DNA from 3 places in the Paenibacillus sp. CR_12 genome. Region 2 is predicted to be linked to each of the others. Evidence: riboswitches for the same ligand, from Rfam matches in the RefSeq annotation. Region 2 holds a riboswitch; each other region holds the start of a gene.
What was found. Region 2 has a riboswitch for cyclic di-AMP ahead of RB297_RS30525 (resuscitation-promoting factor). Riboswitches for the same ligand answer to the same signal wherever they lie in the genome.
Positions count from the first base shown of each region.

Region 1 (6,515 bases), on a different contig from region 2:
CGCAAATATAAGATTCGTACCGTGCAGGGGCCGGACGATTACGATACGATGCGTGAAGTGATCCGGCGGCGGTACGAGCGTGTATTGAAGGAGAATCTGCCGCTTCCGGACCTCATTGTCGTCGATGGGGGGAAGGGACAGATCTCAGCAGCCATCGACGTGCTGGAGAATGAACTGGGGCTGTTCGTCCCGGTCTGCGGGCTTGTGAAGGATGCCAAGCATAAAACGGCGCAGCTGATGGTCGGAGACCCGCCGGAGCCGGTGTCGCTGCCTCGGGACAGCCAGGAGTTCTATTTGCTCCAGCGCATTCAGGATGAGGTTCACCGTTTCGCGATTTCCTTCCACCGCGAGCAGCGCGGGAAATCGATGGTGACGTCCAAGCTGGATTCGATCCCAGGCATCGGGGAGAAGCGCCGCAAAATGCTGCTGAAGCATTTTGGCTCGGTCAAAAAAATAAAAGAGGCTTCAGTCGAAGACTTCAAGCCCCTTTCCATCGGTGAAAAATTAGCAACGGAAATTCTTAATGCACTTCGTGAGGAGGAGTCGTGACATACGGCTTCTCTTTTTTTGTCGGGTTGAAACGGTAAATCGCATAGGCGACAATCGCCGGAAGCACCATGTAAAAAGCGCCGGTCAGCAGGTTGGCTGCATCCTTGAGCATGATCAGGCTGATGCCCATCAGGATGCTGTTGAAGATGACATGGGAGAACATCGCCGCCAAATACCCGTATTTCAAGAAGATGTAGCTGAACAGCAAACCGATGATGACCAGCTCAATCGGCCGGGAGATCACGGGGTATATCGGATAGAGCGTATGTCCCAGTGCCCAGATAAGCGAGGTGATCAAGCTTGCGACAAAGGTGTTGCGGACGATCTTTTTCACCATCTTGATGCCGAACAGCCGGTACACGGCCTCCTCGGATATGCCGGCCAGCCAGGCCATCAACGGAAACAGCCAAGGATACAGCATGTTGTAAGGCGATTGCGTCGCATCCGTGGTGGACCATGTATTCAGGGTCAGACCAAGACCGATAAAGATGACGGATTGGATGCCAAGCAGGATGAAGGCCCACATATACCCCAGCTTCATGCTGTCCAGCACGTAATGCCCGTATCCGGGTTCTTTGGCACGCGGCCATGGATTGAGTCCGTCTTCTTTATGCCACAGCCCGCTGCCGCCGACAAGGGAAAAATAGAGCAGGGCGGAGAAGACGAGCGAATAGACGGCATAGAAAATCATCATCCCGAGCACGCCGGTTTGCGACATGCCTTCGGATTTGAAAACGGGAATCAGATTATACGTATTCAGCATTTGAATGACGAACAGCAGCGCGGATAAGAACAGGCCGCGCTTAAACGAGGTGTAGGCCCTGGTCTTCACGCTGTACACAATCGCAAGAATGCCCAGGATTAGGGTGAACAGGCCGTACCCTGCGAGCGTCAGCAGGGTGGCATCCTGCGTCTGCTTGTTGACATAAGCAGAGTGGGCGGCTGGCACCGAGAAGGAGGGCTCATAAGAGCGCAATTTCCCCTGCTCGAAGGTGAAGCGGTGCTCCAGCCTGGAGTCCCCGATCCTGGATTCAGGGTCCACATATTTGAGACGGGGCTCCCCTTCCTTCGTAACCAGCTCCAGATTCGACAGGTCATAACCCGCCCGCTGAAGCCATGGCTCCGCCAGCGCCTGCTTCTCGGCCAATGTCATGCCGTCCTCAACGACGAGCAGCATCTGCCTCTGAATCTCGCCCTTGTTCAGCTCGATCCGGTCAAAGCTGGAACGGGCATAATCATACGAGAATCCGACGATGCCGGAATTCTGCATGTGCACGTCCACATTGAGGGCATCGCCTCCAGGCTCGCTGAAGCGAACGCGGTATACGTCATAGGGATATTTGGCTTCATAGGTTTTGTTATATTCCGAAAGCCTCTTCTCCTTCGCCAGATATCCGTAAAGTTCCGATTTGGATTGATATGTAACCAAGGCTTCGTCCGTGTCCGCAGCCGCAAACTGCAGATGCTCCTGAGCAAACCTTGAAGCTGCCTGCCGAGCCTGCTCCTTGGAAATGATATCCGGTGAGGCCATCTCGGCATCGTCCGGATTCGCCCACGGAAATACCTGAAATAATAGGAACAGAATCAGGCCGACTGCGGCAGGCGCGATGAGCTGCTTCAGATTGGGCTTCAGCTTCAAGGGCTCTCTTGCACGATTCATGAAATTCCTCCTCTAAGAAAGTTGATACTCCCACTGGTATTCGATATGCCTGATTAAGAACGCATAGAGTCAATATAACATAGTATGAAAGCCATAAGCAGCTTATCCCAATTATCGGAATATTGAAATAAATCGATGAAAATGAATGAAAGGTTTCGAAAACGTTAGAGAACCCTACGCTTGTATTCTTGAATATGCCCAATTCGCGCTCTTTTAAAGATATTTCGGGCGAAAAACGGCATTGGGTTACGTAACGGATTGAGTTATAATCACATCATGCTTGAAGGAACCGAATATTCCAGCCGAATTTCGTAATGAAAATGGGGGAACCATGTAATTGGGGTGAATTTCATTATTCCCGGAATAATGAATAGGGCGACCTGTGGAAATGCCCGAATCCGTCAGCTAACCTCGTAGGCTGTTGCACAGGAACCAGACCGAAAGGCACTGCGTTTTCCAGTGTCTTTTTTCGTTGATTTTTTTAAAGAAGGTGTCCGATTGAACGCTAAATTAAACTGGCTTACATTGTCTCCGCCCCAAATTCTCGTGCTTGGTTTTGCGGCCATCATCTTCATCGGGACCGGGCTGTTAATGCTGCCAATCTCGACGACGACGGGCGAACCGCTTGGATTTACTGACGCCTTGTTCACTTCGACCTCGGCAACGTGCGTAACGGGCCTGGTCGTGGTGGATACGGGAACGACATTCAGTTCTTTCGGAGAAGTCGTGATCATGCTGCTGATTCAAATCGGCGGGCTCGGATTCATGACGATGGCTACTTTATTCGCCTTGGTTCTGAAAAGACGCATATCGCTCAAAGACCGTCTAATCTTACAGGAAGCGATGAATCAGTCCTCGATGGAAGGCATCGTAAGGCTGATACGCAGAGTATTGCTGTACTCCCTCGTCATCGAGGCCTGCGGCGCAGTCCTTTTATCGATTCGTTGGGCGTTTGATATGCCGCTGGGCCGGGCGATCTATTACGGTGTTTTTCATGCGGTGACGATGTTTAACAACGCCGGCTTCGATTTGTTTGGCGATTTTCGGAGTTTGACCGGGTATGTATACGATCCGGTAGTCAACTTCGTCGTGATGTTCTTGATTGTTTCCGGGGGCATTGGATTTATTGTGCTGTCCGATCTGATCGATTATCGAAAACAGCGGAGGATCTCCCTGCACTCCAAGGTGGTGCTCACGATGACGGCTGCCTTGCTTGCGGTCGGATTTATCGTCATTCTCATATTTGAATTTACCAATCCGAGAACGCTGGGTTCCCTGAACTGGGGCGGAAAATTCTTCGGCGCGTTATTCCAATCCGTAACGCCGCGTACGGCGGGCGCGAATACTATAGATATTACGGGGCTTAGACAGGCAACGCAATTTTTTATCGTCATCCTGATGTTTATCGGAGCATCTCCAGGGTCAACCGGCGGCGGCATCAAAACCACGACCTTTACCATTATGGTAGGGGCGGTCATCGCGATGATGCGCGGGCGGGAAGACATCGTCATGTTCCGTTATCGCCTGGCCCAGGAGCGGGTGCTGAAGGCACTGACCATTGCCTTGCTGGCCCTGCTGCTCGTTCTAACCGTCTCGATGATTCTGTCGACGACAGAGGAAGGGGACTTCCTGGAGATTCTATTCGAAACGACATCCGCCTTCGGTACGGTAGGTCTCTCCATGGGCTTAACGCCCGATTTGACCGTGTTCGGCAAGATCCTGATCAGCCTTACGATGTTTGCGGGTCGATTGGGGCCGTTGACGCTTGCTTATGCACTGGGGCCGAAAAAGGGTAAAGAATTATATCGTCATCCGGAAGGCAAAATGATAATTGGATAAGGGGTATAGGAGAGACATGAAACCAAAGCAATTTGCAATCATCGGTTTGGGGCGATTTGGCGCCAGTCTGGCGCTGGAGCTGATGGAACAGGGATATGAGGTGCTCGGCATCGACCGGAACGAGGAGGTCGTCGAGGACATGAGCGAGCTGCTGACGCATACGGTGGTGGCGGACGCGACGGATGAGGAAGTGCTTAAATCGCTTGGCATCCGCAACTTCGACTGCGGGATCGTTGCGATCGGGAACGACATTCAGATGAGCATCCTCTCCGCCATCCTGTTGAAAGAGCTGGGTGTCGCGATGGTCGTTGCCAAGGCGATATCGGTGCTGCACGGCCGGGCGCTGGAGAAGCTTGGCGTGGACCGGGTCATCTTTCCCGAGCGGGATATGGGGATCCGGGTAGCGCACCAGCTCGTGACGCCAAACCTGCTTGATTATATCGAATTATCCAAGGATTATCTGATTGTGGAGATGACGGTCACGGACTGCATGGACGGAAAAACGCTGAGCGAGCTTAATACGAGGGTCCGGTACGGCGTCAGCGTGGTAGCGCTGAATAAACAGTCCGGCATTATCGTTGCTCCGACGGCCATGGACGTCGTGAACTCCGGCGACATTATGGTCGTCATCGGCTCCAATGACAACGTGGACCGCTTTGAGTCCGAAGTCGTGAATATGCTCGAGAAATAAATATAGTAGAAAAAACTGACGATTGCGAAATATCGTCAGTTTTTTTTCGATTTATCTTCCTCCAGCTTGCGGAACAGGATCTCCGTTTCTTCGATCCAGCGGCTGGCCGCCTTGCTCAGCTCCGAGGCTTGACCGTAGATCAGCGAAGTCGTTCGCCGGGTTTCGATGAGTGCCGGAATATGAATGTCGACGAGCCCGTTATCGGACAGCAGCTGCGGCCTCAGATAGGATTTGGGCAGCAGCGCGGCCGCCTTGCAGGTCGGGATCAGCCTGACGATCGCTTCGAAGGAGTCGATCTCCATCCGGATATCGGGCATGATGCCCCAGCGGTGAAACAGATCGTCCGTCAGCTTGCGGTACCAGGTTCCGGTCGAAAATATGATCATCGGCAAGCCTTGAAGCTGTTCGATGCCCACATCCTCGATTTCCGCCAGCGGATGTGAAGACGGGATGACAAGCTCCAGATGGTCATCGAACAGCGGGATGCAGTTCAAGCCCGGCTGGTTGATGGATGAAGCAACAATGCCGACATCGACCCGTTTATCCCTTACATAAGACACGATTTCATGGGTCTTGCCGGTGATGAGCTTGATTTCGGCTGACGGATGGCGCTCCATGAAGGCATTGACCAGCGGGGGCAGGGTGGTCTGCAGCGTGGTCAGACTGGCGCCCAGGTTAATCGAGATTTGGTCCCCTTCCCGGTAATGGGCCAAGGTCTGCAAGAATTTGATCTGCTGCTGGCGCTGCTCCAGGGCGAAGGTATACACAATCTGCCCGATGGAGGTAAGTTCCAGCCTTTTGCCGCGGCGGTTGAACAGCTGCAGTCCGAGCTGGTCCTCCAGTTTGGCTATTTTTCGGGACAAGGCCGGCTGTGACAAGTTGAGCAGCTTGGAGGCTTGATTGATGCTGGATTGCTCCACGACGACGGCGAACACGTCCAGTTCTTCGAACATGGAAATCCTCCTATTAAAATAGACATGCGTGCAAAACGTTGCTTATGCGTATAGATTATAACGATTAATAATTATATTGCAATTCCATTATAAGAAAAAAAGGAGTAACATGAAACATGACACAAGTTGTTCACACGATTGCTGAAATAGGCAACTTTTTGTCGTTGCAAGGCTTTTTGAACAACCTCTTTTAGGGCAGGGGAAGTGTAATTGTTCTGAAAATAGGAAAGATTGAAAATGAAAACGCTGTACATTGGAAAGGGGAACGTCAACTGATGAAAGGGTATTATTCCAGAAAGCTGCATTCTTTGCTCGGTGTCATACCGCTTGGGGCATTTTTGCTCAGCCATATGATTTCCAACTTTAAGGCTTTCGAGGGTGGAAAGGAAGGCTTCGCGAGCGCGGTGCATTTTTTGAACAGCATGCCGCTGATTTTTTTCCTCGAGCTGTTCCTGATCTGGCTGCCATTGCTATATCACGGCGTCTACGGGTTATACATCGCTTACCAGGCGAATAACAACGTGGGCAACTACAACTATGAACGGAACATCCGCTTCACCATCCAACGGATCACCGGCGTTATTACGTTCGTTTTTGTCATCTGGCATATGTACGATACGCGCTTCCAAATCATGATCGGCAAAATCACGCATGACGATTTGGGCGCGACGATGCACGGCATCATGAACAATCCGGTTCTGTTTGCTCTGTACGTCATCGGCGTCGTTTCGGCAGTCTTCCACTTCACGAACGGCCTGTGGGCATTCCTCGTTAGCTGGGGCATCACTGTCGGTCCGCGCGCGCAGAAGGTATCCACTTACAT
Region 1 is NZ_JAVFHO010000011.1:118,700-125,214, reverse strand. Features, by position in the region: gene uvrC (excinuclease ABC subunit UvrC) at 1-549, shown strand, start outside; gene RB297_RS28155 (CPBP family intramembrane glutamic endopeptidase) at 521-2,209, opposite strand; cyclic di-AMP (ydaO/yuaA leader) riboswitch at 2,500-2,644, shown strand; gene RB297_RS28150 (TrkH family potassium uptake protein) at 2,708-4,048, shown strand; gene RB297_RS28145 (potassium channel family protein) at 4,065-4,739, shown strand; gene RB297_RS28140 (LysR family transcriptional regulator) at 4,775-5,692, opposite strand; gene RB297_RS28135 (succinate dehydrogenase cytochrome b558 subunit) at 5,968-6,515, shown strand, end outside.
Region 1: another riboswitch for cyclic di-AMP. It lies ahead of RB297_RS28150 (TrkH family potassium uptake protein); the one in region 2 lies ahead of RB297_RS30525 (resuscitation-promoting factor).

Region 2 (6,515 bases):
ATGTATTTTTTTTGACCCTGCCATTCTCGCGCTCATTTGCTTTAATATGTGCTAAATTGACAAGCTTTATGTATTTTTTTTGACAACTTTCTTAACGAAAAATAAAAAAACCCCAGCGAGTGGGGTTCTTCTTGGTTCATTTTCCAGCGGTTATTGGACCTCTGATCGAACGGATTAGGCGCCTAACTGACTGAAGGCGTAACCTTCAAGGTGGACAAATCCTGCAGCTTGGGCAGACCGATCCGGTAGCTGCCTCTCGTCTCAATTCCGCCTACGCCCTGGCTGCCGCTGATCGTATGATGGACCACGTCATGGATGTTCACGGTATCCCGGACCGACGTATAGGCCGCTTTAGCGGCGACGTAAACGGGATCCAGCGCATGGATGAGGATTCGCCCCGGCGAGCTGGCAAAATTGGCTCCAGCCTGCAGCAGCGCCTCAAAATGCGATTGGCACGCTCCGGCCACGATGACCAGGGAATCCAGGTTCCGCTCATATTGACGCGCCACCTGAATCGCCGTGACGAAGTTGTGGGAATTCTTATAGCTGTCCAGGCTATATAAATCGTATGGCTGACGTCTCTTCAGAACCCCATCATGTCCCGTGATCACAACGATATCAGGTCTTACCCGCGGAAGAAGACGATATAATGAATCGGCCATCCCCGACTCATTGATATAATGGCCTTCCGCTGGGACCCGAAGCTGGTTGTACAAGGTCATGCTCTTCTTCAGATATTGGGGATCTCCATCCAAATGCAGCACCTTGCCCGGCACGTCAAAGTATCCTTTATCCGCAAGCTGGCCGCCGTCAGTATGCCGCAGGCTGGCCAGTTGACGCTCGCTCTGCTCCTGTCTTTGCTTCTGCAGGCGGTCCAGCGATTCATTGGCTTTGATCTGCGCCTGCTTTGTTCGTTCGCTTAAGGTGGGATGCGGGACCGTAACCAGATCATCAACGGGAGCATCGGCCAGTAACCGGAATTCCGTCCCTTTGATGACGATATTGTTATTTTGCCGCATGCCTTCTACCCGGAACGTTACATCGCCGCCGTAGGATTTACGAACGACCAAGTCTCCCAAGTTCATCACAACATCACCCCTACCCTATGGTATGGGCTACTGTGACTATTGGTTCTTGTTCAGCGCCAATTTATCGCGCGGAGGCCATCCGTAAGCTCCAGAGACTCCCTGAACGGCTGCGTCAACGGATATTGGCGCCGAACAGCACGTTGCTAAGCCGCGCATACTCCTCAATGCTAAGCGTCTCCCCGCGCCGTGAAGGGTCGATCCCTGCTTCCTGCAGCAGCTGCTCCAGCCGTTCACGTCCCTCACCCGGGAAGAACCGGCTCTTCAAATTGTTGGCAATCGTCTTCCGTCGCTGTGCAAATGAAGCCTGGACCACCTCGAAGAAGAATCGTTCATCTTCCACGCGGACGGGCGGCTGTTCCCGGACCGCCAGGCGAATCACGGCCGACTCGACGTTCGGCTGCGGAATGAACACCGTGTGCGGCACGATGCAGACCAGCTTAGGCTCGCTGTAGTATTGAACGGCAATGCTGAGACTTCCGTAATCCTTGCTTCCCGGTGCAGCGGCCATCCGTTCGGCCACTTCCTTCTGAATCATCACCACGATGTTCTCCAGCGGCAGCTTCTCCTCCAGCAGCTTCATGAGAATCGGCGTCGTCACGTAATACGGCAGATTGGCAACCACGCTTACCTTCGATACGTCCGCGAAATCCTGACGGAACAGCTCATGAAGATCCACCTTCAGCACATCCCCATGATGAACCCTCACGTTCCCGTAGGGCTCCAGGACTTCCCTTAGGATGGGAATCAGGCGCTGATCGATTTCGACCGCGGTGACGGTTCCTGCCGTCTGTGCCAGCTTCTCCGTCAGTGCACCGATGCCAGGTCCGATCTCGAGCGCGCCTTTATCTTCATCCAGTCCTGCAGCTTCCACGATTTTATACAAAATATTCTGATCGATGAGAAAGTTCTGGCCCAGACTCTTCTTGAAGGAGAATCCATGGCGCGAGATGATCTCCTTCGTCCGTCTTGGTGTTGATATATCCTCGATCCGACTCATTAGCTAAACGCCCCCTTCTTCCAGCTGTGCAAGTGCTGCCAGAAATTCTTCCCGCGATATTTGAAACATGGCCAATCGTTTATGGAACTGCTTGCTGTTGCAGTATCCGATGCCCAGCAGATTACCCATCGCCATCCGTCTTGCCGCAGCCTCCGGGTGAGCCGATAATCCTGCCTCCAGCATATCCTCCAAACTGATCAGGCTCTCTCCACCCTCAAAAGACGTGTGAACCCGCTCCAGCGCCCGCCGGATCGCCTCTGGCGAGGCATTCTCCACGCCGATATCCCCTTTCCGGGTAGCATCCGCTTCCGGAATGAAGGCGTGCTTGCAGCCGGGTACGCCCTGATCCACGATTTTGCGGATTCGTTCACCCGCATGGTCAGGATCCGTCAATATGATAACGCCTCTGCGCTCCTGGGCAAGCGCTATGCGCTTCAGGATTTGTTTGTTGATCGCTGAACCGCCGGTTTCGATCGTGTCGGCTTCTACGGCCCGTTTAATGGCAACGGTATCGTCCCTGCCTTCCACGACAATCACTTCTTTAATCATGCGTTCGTTCTCTTCCTTCCCAAGCAGAGCAGGCCTGTACAATGTTAAGGCTCAACCCGTTTAGCCTTGATTACTCCGGTCTTAACAAAACAAAAGAAGAGGAAATATTCCCTCTTCTTGATCATCATATATTATAAGCTAAATAGTATAGCATTAGAATGGCAAAGTAAATTGGAATTCATGCGTCTAGTTCAATTCAGGTTTAACCGGACCGATCACGTAAACGGTGCGGCCGCTCTTCCGGCCGAAATTCATGGCCGATTTCAACGAATCGTAATAGACATCGATTTTGTTGCCTTTGATGGCGCCGCCCGTATCTTCAGCACGGCGGAAGCCGATGCCTTCGATGTAAACCCACCATCCGATCGGGATGATATTAGGATCAACGGCGATGGTGCGACCTTCCGTAACGCGTGTGCCGGATGCGGTACGCGTACCGATTCCTTGCTGTTCGGCGGAATACGCGGTCATCGACACGTTGTTCAATACCTTCTTGTATTTAAAATCAACGCCTGCGCGGGAAACCACGTTGTTCTCAACAGCCTTGGCGGTCGTTACTTTTTTCGTGCCGGACAATTTAGCCGGTGTAGCTTTTACATCGGTGGCTGCCGCCTGGACGATAACAGGCTTCTCCACTTTTTTCGTGCCTACGGCAATGATTTTATCCTTCGTTCTGCGTTCGATTTGTTGGGAGACCTTCGTCTTGGAAACCAGCTTGCCATTGTGGTAGACCTTCTCGTAATGGTTCACCATAAGACCAGACTCGCCCCGCTGAATGACGCGGTTATCGCCCTTTTCAAGCGATGGATCGGCCGTCTTGATCACGCGGAATTCGCGGTCTTCCGTTTCCTTAACTTTTTGCTTCGTGACGCGAACGACATGGATATTCATATTGCTGGTCAGCTTCGTGTCTTGCGACGGTTGTACTATATCTTCACCCTGGATCGTAACGCCAGCCTCTTTGAGTACATGATCAACTGTATCCTGGGATGTAAATATGGTTTTGGTTTTGCTGCCTACCGTAACGTTGACTGGAATAGCTCTGTCAATAATAATTCGGTCTCCGTCCCGGATTGCGCCGTTCAGGGGCATCGAAATTTGATCTTGGGGACTCAACGTGATCGCTTGCTCATCCAGCAATTCCTGCAGCAACGATCCACGTGTTTCCACCGTAGTGACCCGGCCGTCGACGACAAGCTGAACTTCCTTGCCTGCCTGGTCATGTACAACCAACGATATGAGAAGTGATACCGTAACGGCACCCATGGCGCCGAGCAACATCAGTTGACGCAAATTGTCATGCTTCCATCTCAATGCGTAAGACATGCTGGATGATTGTGATTCATGGGTTTCTTCAGGTTGAAAAATGCCCACTATTCCATCCTCCTTCATAGTCCCGCCGTCTAGGTAAACGCATGAATGCATTTGACGTGACTATAGCAATTTTTCTCACAGGGCGCCCTGCTATCTATCTACACCCTGCGTCAATTCCCGTCTTCCGTCCATCTGCCATCACCTCCTGTTTACCAAGAGTATGATGGACCCGTCTCCATTATTCAAAAATAAAAGAAGCCATTGAAAGAGTACTAGAGGCTCTAACGTGGCTTCCTGATGAATGAAATCATGGAAATGGTATGCACGAGATTTCCCCTCTTATTTCGCTTACGGAGTTAGCTGTCGGGTTCGGACGTAAGAGAGACGCCCTATATCCGGATGCCCGCTCATGGCGAGATCCTTCAAATTCACCCCAAAGACCCGAAAAAGAAATCAAATACAGCTTCGTGCATCCAGACCAGTATGCACCGCAGTATCGGTTCCCCCGTTCTCCAGAATTTCGGAGATTAAGCGAGACGGTTCATGAAATATTCGGCTGCGATCTGCACATCGCAGCTTCTTATCACTGAAAAGATGATATCCTGTTTGTATGCAGGTTGTAAAGCGACATTCAACCACATTTTCTCAAGTAAAAGGTTAAAATATTGTAATATCAACGCCTTTTCTGATTAAAAAACTTTAATTAATCGAAAATGCTCCCTTTTTCATGGCTTTTGCTCTTGTTTTCGTTAAATACCAAATCGTTCCAGCGCATTTTTGGTGGTAATTTGGGCCAATTCCTCATAGGACAACCCTCTAATTTCGGCCGCCGCCTCCGCCACCAATTTTACATATGCGGTCTCATTTCGTTTCCCGCGGAAGGGATGAGGTGTCAGGTAAGGCGCGTCCGTTTCGATCAATAATCGATCAAGCGGAACCTTTGCCAAAACCTCTTTGGGCTGCTTCGCATTCTTGAACGTAATCGGCCCCCCAAACGAGATATGGAATCCCATATCCAGGCACATTTTGGCCGTTTCCCAGCTTCCGGAGAAGGAATGCATGACACCGCCGACCTCGGAGGCTTTTTCCTCACGCAAAATGTTAACGATATCTTCATGCGCATCCCGGTTATGAATGACAATGGGCATGTTCAATTCCCGGGCAAGCCCGATCTGGCGCCGAAGCACGCGGTGCTGCACTTCCTTGGGGGACGTATCCCAATGATAGTCCAAGCCGATCTCCCCGATTGCCACCACTTTATCGTGACTGCATAAAGAGGCGATCCAATCCAGGTCCTGATCCTCCATGGTGATCGCATCTACAGGATGCCAGCCTACCGCTGCATATATAAAATCATAAGTCTCAGCCAGCTTCATCGTGGTCGGGATCGTCTCCCGGTTAAATCCGATATTGATCATCCGCGTAACGCCGGCTTCAAGCGCCCGCTGAATTGCAGCTTCCCGGTCTTCGTCGAATTGGGGAGCGTCCATATGAGTGTGCGTGTCGAACAGCATACTATCCACACTCTCCTTCCTGTCGTTTCTATGTCGTCTATTTTCCATTAGTTGGTTGAATGCAAGGGGATTAACGGTTGTCCTGTTTTGCCTGATTTAATGCTGTTGTTTGAAAACGTCGGCTATCGTCTCCGGCATTTGACCCAGGAGCGGGCCCACCTTCTCCTCCGGATAATAAAGATGGTACCGCCCTTTATGAATGCCGCTGATCGAGCGTACGATATCGGATACCTCCGAGATTTCCCTCAGCTCGTCATGCCGGTCCAGAAGGAGAATCTGTTTCTCGTTAAGCGGCATATCGGAATGAACCTTATCATAAGGAAGATCCGTTGGAAAATCAATCTCCAGGTCATATTCCGGATGCAGCCCCACCGCGCGGAACGCTTGGCGGATCCCGTCGATGGTTTCCAGATCGATGTTGTCGATTTCTACGTATTTGTAGAGCTTTCGGTGCATGAAACGGCCGCATAATTCGCTAAGAAGCGGGTCTTCCTCCTCCGTCCATTGCAGAAAGGCCGTTTGAATCAAGGCTTCATCAAGACGCAGGTATTGTTTCACGCCGATATTCCCCGAAAACAACGCAGGCAGCGGTTCGATCATGAAACGGAAAGCATATCCACGGTCATGCAGCTCCTTGGCCCGGCGAAAGATTTGGCGCAGGATGATTTCGGAGCTTCGGGTGACGGGATGAAAATACACCTGCCAGTACATCTGATACCGCGACATGAGATAATCCTCCACCGCGTGCATGCCCGATTCCTTCACGACGACCCGATCGCGGTACGGCCGCAGCATCCGCAAGATTCGGTCGATATCAATCGTTCCATAATTGACTCCCGTATAGTAGGCATCCCTTAGCAAATAATCCATCCGGTCTGCATCCAGCGGACTAGTGACCAGATTCATGACAATTGGCTTATCGTAGGTTTTGTTAATAACGGAGGCGACCTTCTCGGGAAAATCGGAACCGAGCTCCTGAAGTACCTGATTGACGCAAGTATCTCCGAGCAGGATCCGGCATGTCCAATCCTCGTGGTTCATATGAAAAGCTTC
Region 2 is NZ_JAVFHO010000015.1:10,890-17,404, reverse strand. Features, by position in the region: gene yabG (sporulation peptidase YabG) at 183-1,085, opposite strand; gene rsmA (16S rRNA (adenine(1518)-N(6)/adenine(1519)-N(6))-dimethyltransferase RsmA) at 1,201-2,085, opposite strand; gene rnmV (ribonuclease M5) at 2,089-2,634, opposite strand; gene RB297_RS30525 (resuscitation-promoting factor) at 2,821-4,008, opposite strand; cyclic di-AMP (ydaO/yuaA leader) riboswitch at 4,278-4,492, opposite strand; gene RB297_RS30520 (TatD family hydrolase) at 4,698-5,462, opposite strand; gene RB297_RS30515 (HD domain-containing protein) at 5,559-6,515, opposite strand, start outside.

Region 3 (6,515 bases), on a different contig from region 2:
GCCCCGCTGAAGATGGAGTCCTGGAAATACAGCTCACACGAGAACTACGCGCTGAATGTTTACACGAGAGGCAAGCTGGTGCTGCAAGGCATTGAACGGCAGGTCGGTCCACAGATGATGGGGAAAATCATGCATACCTATGCCCAGAAATACCGTTTCAAGCACCCAACCACGTCTGATTTTCAGAAAGTCGTCGAGCAAGTAAGCAAAACCTCCTGGCAATCGTATTTTGACCAATATGTATATGGAAGCCAAATGGCCGACGTCGCCATCGATGTGATCAAAACCAAAAATAAAGGCACGTCAGACCATCCGCGGTATGAATCCACGGTCAAGATTACGAGCAAGGACGGAGATATAACCGATGTGCCTATCGTGTTCGCCTTTGAAGACGGCAAAACGGTGGAGCGAACCTGGAGCGGCAAGGACGGAAAAGTTACGTACACCCTGGAGTACAGCACCCCGCTCGCCTGGGCCATGGTTGATCCGAAATACTCCATCGTTCTGGAGAATAGACACATCAATAACTATATGAAGGCAGGAATGGATCCGAAGGTGGTCACACGCTGGAATCTCAGTATTACCAAGCTTGTGGAGACGTTGTTCGGCAGCCTGTCATGGTGAGGGGGGAGCACATGAAAAGTTATGCAGGCCAAGGGTGGATCAGTGTTAAAGACCAATTATACGTCTCCATTCTGCTGTTCTTGTACCGCATGCTGTGGGGATATTGCCTGTACCGGCTTGTAAAATCGGCAGTCGTCCCCCTGCTGATGCGGTATCCGGATTCTGCCCCTAACGAGCTTAGCCGCCTGTTATTCTTCTACGAGGGCGAGATGAGTCTATCGTTAAGCGGCACGGTCCATACCTATGGTTGGCTTCTGGCCGCTCTGCTCCTGATCCGGATGGTATGTACCCCGCTCATTCGGGCAGGCATCTTCTATAACCTCCACCAGGAGGCCAAGGGCGAGCGCGGATTATTCTTCTTCACCGGCATGCAGAAGCTATGGAAGCCCGTTACGGTATTTTATCTGATCGAACTTGTTCTTACCTTTGTGCCCGGATACTGGATTCTGCCCAAAATCCTTCCGATTCTGCTGAACGGGATCCATGAGCCGGTTCTGCTGCTTCATGCGCTGCCTCATGCAGCCGGATGGTTTCTGTACGCCTATCTGATTCGCCTGTTATTGCTCTATATGCAATTCGGCCGTACGGACAATTCCGGCATGATCAGCTCCGTTCTTGCGCTCTTCCGCCGACTGGGCACGGCTGTGCTGTTATCCCTTACCGTTGGCGGATCGGCCTGCGTCATTCTTTTGCTCCTAAGCTCGGCATCGCTCTTCTGGGCGGGATTGATTGGCTTGATTATTCAGCAAGCCTCTTATTTTCTGAATGGACTCTTCCAAATTTGGGTAATTTCCGCCCAATACCATTTGTGGCGGGATTCTTCCTCGCAGCATGCCTAATCGTTACATTTCGTTACCATCATATGATAAACAAGCTCGTAAATATGCTGTAATCGGAAGCGACACATTTCTCTCTCGGACTTGATTTTACAAAGAATAGAAGCTCATTTTTCCTCAATATTACATTTTCCGATGGCCAAATTACAAAAAAACCTGATCCCGCATGATGGGGACAGGTTTTTTTGTATAAAAATGAGCTTTCCTCATTTGCCAAATTGTTAATACTCTGCTAAAATAACGAATATGTTAGTAACAACTTTGTCATCTTTACTGTAACTTTTTGCTGGAACTATGTAATTTCGTTAAGCATGTTGGAACGTCAGACGTCAATGAATGGGTTCATCAACATTTTAAGGAGCCGAATTCCCATGATTGGGAAGCGGGGGATCCGTTTTGGGTGAATTGATCTCGCAAGAGAGGGATCATAGGGGACCTTCAACCGAACCCTTAAGCTAACCTCGCAGGCAATGGAAGGAGCTTTTTGTTTTGAAAAAGAAGTTAACGGCCATTTCTCTAGGCCTGGCCCTCGCACTCACATTAGGGACCGGAAGCGCTTTCGCCGATTCCAAATTAAATACTGCAATCAAACCAGCCATTGGTGTCTCTTATAAAACAGGTGGAACCACAACGAATGGTTTTGACTGCTCCGGATTCACCAGCTATATCTACAAGAAACTTGGTCTAAGCCTGCCGCGCACGTCTGGAGCTCAATACAAAGTCGGTACGGCCGTAGCCAAGAGCAAGCTGAAAGCTGGCGATCTCGTGTTCTTCAACACATCCGGCAGAGGTGTATCTCATGTGGGTATTTATGTTGGGGGCGGCAAATTCGCTCATTCCTCATCCTCGCGCGGTGTCATCATTAGTCCGCTGAGCCAGAGCTATTACGCCAATCGATACGTAGGTGCTAAGCGAGTCATGAGTCAGTCTACGTACAAGTCTGTAGCTGTGAACTACAATTAATTATTGGAACTTCATTGATTTATCCTTTACAAGAAGCCCTGGGCGTATGAGATTGTGCCGATCTCATCCAGCGGCTTTTTCTTTTGTCTGCTCTGTGTATACCTTTATAACGTTTGGGACAACGAAAAAGTTCCCACTTTTCGAGAAAAAAAGAAAATTATTATGCAAATTCTCTTCGCTTCCTCAAGTCATTGCATCTTCTACCCTTTATATACCCTCCTCTCCCTTCATTAAACACCCTAATGGAAAAATATTGATTTTATTTTCTGAGGACTACTACGAGCAGCGATACGTAGATGCCGAACGCATCATGAGCAATGATCAGTATGAAAAGTCGACCGGAGAATCCTCCTAAGCTTCGATGTCTTATCCTCGTCCTGCCCATACATATCCGTTTGCCCGTCAAAGGAGACCTACTTCTCTTGGACGGGCTTTTTGAATGCGGCTAGAATGTTTGAGAAATGGGGTATAATTTAATTTGTAATTATGACAGGGGGACTTTGCCAATGGATGCAGCACCGATTTCATTTCATACGGTGGTCATGCGTGAAGAGCACGCGAAAGAAATATGCGCCTGGACCTATCCTCCTCCCTATAACATTTACGGTTTTCTTCCCTGGGAGCAGATGAAGGGGCTTGAGATCGAGTTTGGGGATCCGGACATCCGCCGGGAACAGTACATTTCGATTTTGGATGAACGGAAGACGCTATGGGGATTTGCCCAGCTGTTTCCGATGCATGAGGTTACGCGGATCGGGCTGGGCATGCGGCCTGATTGGTGCGGGCGGGGAATGGGTAAACGGTTTATGCAGACGATTGTCCGGGAAGCGAGGCGGAGGCGGCCTGCCGATGAGATCGACCTGGAGGTAATGACCTGGAATGAGCGCGCGATCCGTGCATACGAAAAGGCGGGCTTTCATATCACCGATACGTACGAGCGCCTTACACCGACGGGAAACGCCCTTTTCCACTGCATGGTGTATGAGCCTCCGGCAAATGAGGAATAGTAATCTTTGTCTATATGAAAAAGCACAATTTTGTGTACTTTTTATGAAGGCGCGCGGTATAGTTGCTTTTTTTGTCACAACTGGCTATGCTGTCTATGGATGTTGGTTTATAATGGAGACAAGTGCAAAAGTGCAGTATACATAGAAGGGACGATATGACGATGCAAAAATGGATCATGAGCGGATTGTTCTTCGTCGCATGTGCGTTGGCTATTGCGCTGATGTTTACGCTCCCAGGCAAGGAACAGGTAGCTCAGGAAGAGAAGCCGACTATGCCGGAAGTGACTCTGGATGCTGCCGCAGCCGAAGCCACACTGAAAGCAAGCTGCATCAGCTGTCATGGTGACCAACTTCAAGGCGGCGCTGGACCGGCTTTGAATCAAGTAGGCGGACACATGGATGCGGACGCGATCTTCAACGTTGTAACCAAAGGCCGTAAGGGTATGCCTTCCTTTAAGGATCAACTTAAGCCTGACGAAATCGCAAACATCGCGCTGTACCTTGCTGAGAAAAAATAAATCAGCTTATACGCAAAACACGCTTGAACCTGGAGAACCTCCTGGCGCAAGCGTGTTTTTACATATTGGGGAGCTATGACCGGATGGATCCGTCTCCCGTCTATTGTCCTGATTTGCCGTCCTTGGAACGGCTTTTCTCGTAGGCCTCGTTAAACTGCTGCGCTTCCTTAATATCCACAGCCGTAATGCCGCCGTCGTCCCAGGAAGTGAGACGCAGCGTAACGACTTTATAATCTATGGTGATATAGGGGTGATGTCCGAAAGCTTCCGAAATAGCTGCCACTTCATCAACAAAAGCGATTCCCTTCATGAAGGAGGAGAAGGTATACTTCCTGACGATCCATCTCCCTTGTTCAAATTCCCAACCCTCAAGCTTTTCCAGATGAGCCTCTACTTCTTGCTGCGTATAAAGCATCTTTTATCTTCCTCCCCGAAAAAAACCTATCGTAAAGCCGACTGACACATGTATGGGCTTCTGTCATCTATTCTATTCTGCCCTGTTTCCGTTGATAACTGGAGTGATTACACAAGAGCCACAAAGGCCAACTCTTCTTCACCGATCAAAATATGTATTCGATGGTTATTCTGGTCATGCATGACCACGCCGCTGCCGACGCTAATCACCGGCTCCGTGCCCAGCGCATAGAACAAATCCTCCGCCAGCGCCTCATGAACCTCATTCCGCTCGGCTTCGCCCAGATTGCCCCAATCCTCCGCTTCCATTTCAAAGAAAACGTAGCTGTCGGAAATTCGCCCGACGGCTTCGGTCAATTCCGCGAGGATTTCGCCGTAATCCCTTCCGTGCTTCACACCCATCTCAATCACTCCTTTCCTTACCGTACTAAGCTTCGTTTCCCTTCCTTCCATTATACCGGAAATTACAACTAAAAAAAAAAGCCCGACCTGACGATAAATAGGATAACGCCCCACAAAAGGGGCCCGGTTCTCCATGAGAGCCGTTCTGACGAATGGATTCGTTATTTTATTTCTCACGGATGAGGTGTGGTATGGAAATTTCAACAATTATAGGCTTAATCATCGGTATCGTCGCGGTACTGGTGGGCATGATTCTTAAAGGTGCCTCCCTTCTCGCTTTGTATAACCCGGCAGCCTATCTAATCATTCTTGGCGGTACGGCAGCAACTTTATTCATCGGGTTTCCGTTATCCGAGCTGAAAAAGATTCCGAAGCTGGTCAAAATGACCTTCGTGAAACAGAATCTGATGGACAAGACGGACATGATCAAGCTGTTCATGGAATGGGCTTCGATTACGCGCCGTGAAGGTCTGCTAGCTCTGGAAACCAAAGTCGATGAGATCGATGACAGCTTCCTGCGTAACGGAATGCGCATGATTATCGACGGCAACGATCAGGAATTCGTACGCGATGTATTGATGGAAGATATCAACGCCACGGAAGAGCGCCATCGTTCCGGCTCGCTGATCTTCTCCCAGGCCGGCATGTATGCACCTTCCCTCGGAGTACTCGGAGCCGTTATCGGTTTGATCGCTGCACTATCCCATATGGAAGACATGGGCGAGCTTGCCCATGCCATCGGGGCTGCGTTTATTGCTACCCTGCTCGGTATCTTCACCGGTTATGTCATCTGTCACCCGATTGCGAACAAACTCAAGCGCCTATCCAAGCGCGAGGTTGAAATTCGACTGATGATGGTAGAAGGCCTGCTGTCCATTCAATCCGGTGTATCCACCATTGCAATCAATCAGAAGCTCTCCGTGTTCCTGACACCATCCGAACGCGCTGAGCTCAGCGAGAGGGAGGCTGGTGCTAGTGAGCAAAAAGACTAGACACGAGCCGCACGAGGAGCATGCCGACGAATCCTGGCTTCTTCCGTACGCAGACCTGCTGACATTGCTTCTGGCCCTGTTCCTGGTTTTGTATGCCATGAGCGCGACGGATGCACGCAAATTTCAAGAAATGAGCGAAGCCTTCAGCGTTGCTCTCACCGGCGGAACCGGCGTGCTGGATTACAGCAAGACCGAGCCCAGCGACACCCCGCCTAATATTAACGATCATAAAGCGACAACCCCTTCCGTTCCAGCAACAACGCCCGACCAACGTCGTGCCGAGTTGATGCGTCAGGAACAAGAGGATCTGGAGAAGCTGAAGAAACAGCTCGATAATTATATTAAAAATAACGGTTTAACCTCAGAGCTCAGCACCAAGTTAAACCACTCCCAGCTGGTCATTACGATCCGGGATAATGCCCTGTTCCCGTCCGGCGAAGCCGTGGTGAAGCCGGAGGCCCGTAAACTGGCCAAGGCCATATCGCAAATGCTTCACAAATTCCCGGATTATGAGATCATTGTTTCCGGTCATACGGATAATGTGCCGATTTCCAACAGCAAATATCCGTCCAACTGGGATTTAAGCTCGGATCGGGCATTGCAGTTCATGAAGATTCTGCTCACCAACTCGGAACTGGACCCTAAACGGTTCATGCCGATCGGTTATGGAGAATACCATCCGATCGCCGATAACAACACCGCTGTTGGACGAGCGAAGAACCGTAGGGTTGAGGTATCCATCATACGTAAATACCAGGA
Region 3 is NZ_JAVFHO010000016.1:12,966-19,480, reverse strand. Features, by position in the region: gene RB297_RS30870 (M1 family metallopeptidase) at 1-624, shown strand, start outside; gene RB297_RS30865 (hypothetical protein) at 636-1,463, shown strand; cyclic di-AMP (ydaO/yuaA leader) riboswitch at 1,810-1,945, shown strand; gene RB297_RS30860 (C40 family peptidase) at 1,950-2,423, shown strand; gene RB297_RS30855 (GNAT family N-acetyltransferase) at 2,930-3,430, shown strand; gene RB297_RS30850 (c-type cytochrome) at 3,592-3,948, shown strand; gene RB297_RS30845 (4a-hydroxytetrahydrobiopterin dehydratase) at 4,049-4,363, opposite strand; gene RB297_RS30840 (hypothetical protein) at 4,471-4,764, opposite strand; gene motA (flagellar motor stator protein MotA) at 4,956-5,756, shown strand; gene motB (flagellar motor protein MotB) at 5,740-6,515, shown strand, end outside.
Region 3: another riboswitch for cyclic di-AMP. It lies ahead of RB297_RS30860 (C40 family peptidase); the one in region 2 lies ahead of RB297_RS30525 (resuscitation-promoting factor).